One region of the Clostridium sp. TJA032 genome, then DNA from elsewhere that is predicted to be linked to it. Evidence: a T-box and tRNA genes for the amino acid it is inferred to sense, from the RefSeq annotation. Region 1 holds a T-box; the other holds one or more tRNA genes.
What was found. A T-box is a leader RNA that pairs with one kind of tRNA and senses whether it is charged. The one in region 1 lies ahead of AC4FRL_RS09450 (glycine--tRNA ligase), so its partner is inferred to be a tRNA-Gly.

Region 1 (3,657 bases):
ATAGCAACAGAATTATACTTAAAAAGATTAATAGTTGCAGGATTTGAAAAAGTTTATGAAATGGGTAAAAATTTTAGAAACGAAGGTGTTTCTGTAAGACACAACCCTGAATTTACTGCTATAGAACTATATGAAGCTTATGCAGATTATAATGATATGATGGAAATCATGGAAAATATGATTGCATATGTATGTGAAAAAGTAAATGGTTCAACAAAAGTTATGTATGAAGGAACTGAAATAGACTTTACACCACCATGGAGAAGATTAACTATGGTAGATGCTGTTAAAGAATTTGCAGGTATAGACTTCAATGAAATAAAGAGTGATGAGGAAGCTAGAGAAATAGCTAAAGAAAAGAATTTAGAATTCCCTAAACCATTAGATAAAGTTACTAAAGGTGAAGTTTTAAATATGTTATTTGAAGAGTATGGAGAAGATAAGTTAATACAACCTACTTTCTTAACAGATTATCCAGTAGAGATATCACCTCTTACTAAGAAAAAAAGAGGAAATGAAATGTTTACTGAGAGATTTGAAGGATTTGTATATGGTAGAGAAGTGTGTAACTCATACTCAGAGCTTAACGACCCAATAGTTCAAAGAGAAAGATTTGAACAACAAGCTAGAGAAAGAGAATACGGTGATGATGAAGCATACATGTTAGATGAAGAATTCATGAGTGCTTTAGAAACTGGTATGCCTCCAACTGGTGGATTAGGAATTGGAATAGACAGAATGATAATGTTCTTAACTAACTCTTCATCAATAAGAGACGTAATTTTATTCCCAACAATGAAACCACAAGGTTCTTCAAAAATTGAAGTTAAAAATGAAGAAAAAGTTGTTTCCTCTACTCCAGTAGAAAAAGAAAAAGTAGATTTTTCAAATGTAAAAATAGAGCCTATCTTTAAAGATATGATTGATTTTGAAACATTTGCTAAATCTGATTATCGTGCAGTTAAAATTCTTGCTTGTGAAGCAGTTCCTAAATCTAAAAAGCTTTTAAAGTTTACATTAGATGATGGAGAACGTAAAGACCGTGTTATTTTAAGTGGTATTCATGAGTATTATGAACCAGAAGAACTTGTTGGTAAAACAGCAATTGCTATTGTAAACTTACCACCAAGAAAAATGATGGGTATAGCTTCAGAAGGTATGTTAATTTCAGCAGTACATGAAGAAGATGGTCGTGAAGGACTTAACCTTCTTATGGTTGATGATAGAATTCCTGCAGGAGCAAAATTATACTAGTATTCAAAAATAATTTTTAAATAAGGACACTTTCAATTGATAATTAAAGATTAAAAGTGTCCTATATTTTTATAAAGAAAATTATATTAAAATATATTTTTTTATACTTAGAAGTTAATTTAAAAAATTAGACTTTTTTATAAAATTTTATGAAAAAACTATTGTATTTTATTTCAAATATGGTATAATAAATTTGTAAATGTTCCTCGGTAGCTCAATGGTGGAGCACTCGGCTGTTAACCGATAGGTTGGAGGTTCGAGTCCTCTCCGAGGAGCCATTTTTTTTGCTTAAAATTAGCTTAGAAAGAATTTATAAACATATAAATTTATATGCTTATAAATTCTTTTTTTATTGACATATAATTTAGTTTTGATAAAATTAAGAATATAACTAAATAAGTACTATGATAAAGAAGAGTAGTTTTAAAATCTTTTTTAGAGAGATAGCGGTTGGTGTAAGTTATTAAAGATTTAAAATGAAGGGAGCTTTTGAGTACAATTATTGTGAGAGATGAGCTTTTGCTAAAAAGGGTGGAACCGCGGAATTTTATTTCGTCCCTTTGAATGTAATGGCTTTTTTTATTTATATAAAGCCCTTAGGCTGTTAATCTAGAATAAGTATTTCTAGCAGTTAATAAAAGCTGTTAGAAATATTTTTCAAGGAAGTTTAAAGTTCTTTATAAAGTGAAGAATTAATATAAAATAATTTATTTAATTTAGATGGAGGTAATTGTAATATGGCAGTAGAAAAAACTATGGATAAAATAGTAGCCTTATGTAAAAATAGAGGATTTATATTCCCAGGCTCAGAAATATACGGTGGACTTGCAAACTCATGGGATTACGGCCCATTAGGAGTTGAATTTAAGAATAACGTAAAAAAAGCTTGGTGGAAAAAGTTTGTTCAAGAGAGTAAATATAATGTTGGATTAGATTCAGCTATCTTAATGAATAGAGAAGTTTGGGTTGCATCAGGTCATGTTGGAGGATTTTCAGATCCTTTAATGGATTGTAAAGAATGTAAAGCTAGATTTAGAGCTGATAAATTAGTTGAAGACCATATGACTGCAAACGGAGCAGAAGTTGCTACAGCTGATGGATGGAGCAATGAAGAATTAATGGACTACATAGTTAAAAACAACATAGTTTGTCCAAAGTGTGGAAAATTAAATTATACAGACATAAGAAAGTTTAATTTAATGTTTAAAACTTTCCAAGGAATAACTGAAGATAGTAAAAACGAAGTATATTTAAGACCAGAAACTGCTCAAGGTATATTCGTAAACTTTAAATCAGTTCAAAGAACTACAAGAAAGAAAATACCATTTGGTATAGCTCAAATTGGTAAATCTTTCAGAAATGAAATAACTCCAGGTAACTTCACTTTCAGAACTAGAGAGTTTGAACAAATGGAGCTTGAATTTTTCTGTAAACCAGGAACTGACTTAGAATGGTTTAATTACTGGAAAGATAGTTGTTGGAACTTCTTATTAAACTTAGGAATGAATGAAAATAATATAAGAATGAGAGACCATGGAGAAGAAGAATTAAGCTTCTACTCAAATGCTACTTCAGATATAGAATATTTATTCCCATTTGGTTGGGGAGAACTTTGGGGAATAGCTGATAGAACAGACTATGACTTAAAGAAACATGCTGAGCACTCAGGACAAGATATGAGTTACTTAGACCCAACAACAAATGAAAAATATGTACCATATGTTATAGAACCATCATTAGGAGCTGATAGAGTTGCTTTAGCATTCTTAGTTGAAGCTTATGATGAAGAAGAGTTAGAAGGAGCTAATGGAAAAGTAGATGTAAGAACAGTTATGCACTTACACCCAGCTTTAGCACCATTTAAAGCTGCTATATTACCACTTTCTAAAAAATTATCAGAAAAAGCTGATGAAGTATACGCTGAACTTAGCAAATACTTTAATGTTGATTATGATGAAACAGGAAGTATTGGTAAGAGATATAGAAGACAAGATGAAATTGGTACTCCTTTCTGTATAACAGTTGATTTCGATACTTTAGAGGATGGATGTGTAACTGTAAGAGATAGAGATAACATGGAACAACAAAGAGTTAAAATTGAAGATGTTAAAGCTATAATTGAAAAAAGCTTAGAGTTTTAATTAAAAGTAAAGCTTATAAATATTTTAAAATATTTATAAGCTTTTTTATTTAATTTAGAACCTTACTAATTTTTTATAAATAAGTTAAATTTAATTGTATAATATTTTAAGGTGGGTAAATTTATAAAAACAAGTGGTATTATTATAATTATTTTTAGGAGGTATTAAAATATGGTTATTTTAAATGAAGGAGATAAAATAGGTATAATAAGTTGTTCAAATGGAATTAGTTTAAGAAATAAATTTGTTATAGATGCTTTAA
Region 2 (3,657 bases), on a different contig from region 1:
GGCCCACACAAAGATAAGGTTGTGGATTTAAATTATAAATTGGAAATGCAAAATAATTTAAATGAACTTTTTTCAAAAAATTTTTATACAAGTAAAGACCTTAAAATACTTTTAGGACTTACTCCTGGTTCTTTAAAAAAATTAACTAAAAATTTAAAACTATATAAGGAAGGATATGCAAGAGAAGAATTAATATTTAACCTTATGGGAAAAAAAATATATTCTGAGGAATTTATTGAAGATTTTATTTTGCAAAGAGCCTTAAATTACGTATAAAAAGCTAAATAAAAACTTTTTAGGTTTTTATTTAGCTTAAATTTAAAAGAACTTTAAACTACATATTAAACTTTTCTCATCATATATGTTAAATATTTTAAAAAGATTTCTAGCAATTAAAATTTCTCCTTTATAACTTAGTTTATTCTTCGAAAAAAATATTTCACCAAAATCACTATTATAAAGTTTTATATTTTTAAAATATTCATAATGATTTATAAATAATATCTCTCTATTTTTAACTAAATTTTCTATAACTTCTATACACTCTTTCTTAAGATTTAATAAATTTTCTATTACTAAAAAAGTATTTATCTCCTTTGTCTTAATATATAACTTAAAAATATCTTTCTCAAACTCATATAGATTATCTACTTCTTCATTTAAAGATATAAATAAAACCCTAGGCTTAAATTTTAAAACAGTATCAGAAAAATTATTTAATATATATTTTATATTAAAATTTTCATTATATAAATTAAGCATAAATCTTTTCTTACTTTCTATAGAACCATCATTTAGTTCCCAGCGCACTCTTTCTTCTAGATATTCAATATAGTTTTTAAAAAATATCCTATCTTCACTAAAACGCTTACTATATATAAATTCAAAAACACTTCCTTTTTCCTCTACTATTATCTTATATATCAATTCTATTTTTCTTTTACTTTCTTCAGAAAAAATATCATAAACATTAAAAGAATTTTCTATAACATACTCTAACTCTTTTACCTTTTCTTTTTTATAAAAGATATGGTCATTTAACAAAGAATCTAAAACATCTTTATCTAAAATGTTTAAGCTATTAAAAATAAATTTAGTAATTTCTAAATGTCCTAACTCATTTGGATGAATATTATCACTTAAAAGTAAGGATTTAATATTTAAATCCTTGTTATAAAGTTCTTCCCAACTTCTATAATGATCTATTAAAAATATATTTCTCTCCTTAGAAATCATTCTTAAAATATCCATATACTCATCAATACTTTTTCTACTAATATCATTATTTATTATATTACTAGTTTGAATAAAAATATTAGCTCCTAAGCTCTCAACTTTTTCTATAATTCTTAATATATTTTTTTTATAAATTTCTAAAGGTACCTTATTTTCTGCACAATCATTCATACCGAGCATAATAAAAACAATATTAGGACTATACTTCTTTATACAATCATCAAAATTTTCTAATATATCTAAGGTTGTAGCCCCAGAAATTCCAGTATTAAAAACACTAATATTAGAATTTTTTCTATTATTAAAATTATTATTTCTTATTAATATCTCTCTAAAATATTCAGTATAACTTCTATATCCCTTAGTATGAAGTGCCCCATGAGTTATACTATCTCCTGTAAAAACAATACTTAAATCTTTATTATTAAATATTTCTTTAAACATAAATTTCCCCCTTTTATATTTAAATATAATTTCTAAAATTAGCAATAATGATATTTAACAACTCTTATATAGTAATTTTAATAAAAACCTACTATTTTTTTCATTAGAAAATTTTATAAAAATAAAAAAAAGCACCCAAAACATGGATGCTTTTGGTGCACCATCAGGGATTCGAACCCTGGACTCCCTGATTAAGAGTCAGGTGCTCTACCAACTGAGCTAATGGTGCATAATTTGGAGCGGGTACCGGGAATCGAACCCGGGTATCCAGCTTGGAAGGCTGGTGTTCTACCATTGAACTACACCCGCATAAGTGGAGCGGAAGACGGGACTCGAACCCGCAACTTTCACCTTGGCAAGGTGACACTCTACCATTGAGTCACTCCCGCATAAAATTTAATATATTATGTAAAGTGGAGCGGGTACCGGGAATCGAACCCGGGTATCCAGCTTGGAAGGCTGGTGTTCTACCATTGAACTACACCCGCTTATAAGTTGGTGCAGGTGAAGGGAGTCGAACCCCCACGCCGTAGGCGCTAGATCCTAAGTCTAGTGCGTCTGCCAATTCCGCCACACCTGCAAACCTATGTTTTTATTATAATATTTTTTAAATTTTATTTCAATATTTTTTTAAAATTATTTTATTAAAAATTTGGATATAATATTTATCTATATTCTATTTTTTTAACATTTAAAATTTTATTTCATTTAAATTATTATATAAAATTAAATTAGAATTTATTTTTATTTTATCCATTGACATACAAAAATAATAAACTTATAATCTTAAGTAAATATTATAAGTTTGTTAACACAATGAAGAGAAGAGTAAACTTTGGTACATTTTCAGAGAGAAGGTACAATAGCTGTGAGTACTTTTAAATGGAATTAGTTGAAAACTAACTCTGAGTGACTCTAATCAAGTCCGTTTAATCACGTTACGATTATTTTAAGAGGTGTTTTTTAACACAAATTGGGTGGAACCACGGGAATATACACTCTCGTCCCTTTTCTATTTAGAAAAGAGACGAGAGTTTTTATTTTTTATGAAAGAATAAAGAAAATTATTTCGAAAGGAGAAATTAATATGATAAAAATTACACTTAAAGATGGTTCAGTAAAGGAAGTAGAAGCTGGATTATCAATTTTTGAAATAGCTCAAAGCATAAGCCAAGGACTTGCAAGAAATGCTTGTTGTGGTATATTAAATGGAAAAGTTGAGGACTTAAGATTTATAGTTAATGAGGATTCCTCATTAGAAATATGTACTTTTGATTCTAAAGAGGGTCAACATGCTTTTAACCATACTGCATCTCATGTACTAGCAGCTGCTGTTAAAAGACTTTTCCCACAAGATAAATTAGCTATAGGACCATCAATAGATAATGGCTTCTATTATGATTTTGATACTGAAAAGCCATTTTCTGCTGACCAATTAAACAAATTAGAAGAAGAAATGAAAAAAATAATAAAAGAAAATCCTGAAATAAAAAGATTTGAACTTCCTAGAAATGAAGCTTTAGAACTTATGAAGGATGAACCTTATAAAGTAGAACTTATAAATGACCTTCCAGAAGATGAAGTAATTTCATTCTATCAAATAGGTGATTTTGTTGACCTTTGTGCTGGTCCTCACTTAATGGCTATTAAACCAATGAAAGCTGTTAAGTTATTAAGATCTACTGGTGCTTACTGGAAAGGTAACGAAAAGAACAAAATGCTTTCAAGAGTATATGGAACTGCTTTCCCTAAAAAATCTGAATTAGATGCATATTTAGAAGCTTTAGAAGAAGCTAAAAAGAGAGACCATAATAAATTAGGTAGAGAACTTGGAATATTTACTACAGATGAAAATGTAGGTCAAGGTCTTCCTCTATTAATGCCAAAGGGAGCTAGAATAATTCAAACTCTTCAAAGATGGATTGAAGATGAGGAACAAAGAAGAGGATACGTTTTAACTAAAACACCTTTAATGGC

Region 2: it has a tRNA-Gly gene. The T-box ahead of AC4FRL_RS09450 (glycine--tRNA ligase) is inferred to sense a tRNA for this amino acid. The anticodon was not compared.

The regions. Positions count from the first base shown of each region.
Region 1 is NZ_JBZEFB010000004.1:5,381-9,037, reverse strand. It holds gene lysS (lysine--tRNA ligase) at 1-1,254, shown strand, start outside; tRNA gene AC4FRL_RS09455 (tRNA-Asn) at 1,458-1,532, shown strand; T-box leader at 1,650-1,817, shown strand; gene AC4FRL_RS09450 (glycine--tRNA ligase) at 1,992-3,395, shown strand; gene AC4FRL_RS09445 (S66 family peptidase) at 3,567-3,657, shown strand, end outside.
Region 2 is NZ_JBZEFB010000003.1:84,665-88,321, forward strand. It holds gene AC4FRL_RS08695 (HNH endonuclease signature motif containing protein) at 1-276, shown strand, start outside; gene AC4FRL_RS08700 (SGNH/GDSL hydrolase family protein) at 319-1,680, opposite strand; tRNA gene AC4FRL_RS08705 (tRNA-Lys) at 1,834-1,909, opposite strand; tRNA gene AC4FRL_RS08710 (tRNA-Gly) at 1,916-1,989, opposite strand; tRNA gene AC4FRL_RS08715 (tRNA-Gly) at 1,995-2,069, opposite strand; tRNA gene AC4FRL_RS08720 (tRNA-Gly) at 2,095-2,168, opposite strand; tRNA gene AC4FRL_RS08725 (tRNA-Leu) at 2,177-2,260, opposite strand; T-box leader at 2,488-2,692, shown strand; gene thrS (threonine--tRNA ligase) at 2,768-3,657, shown strand, end outside.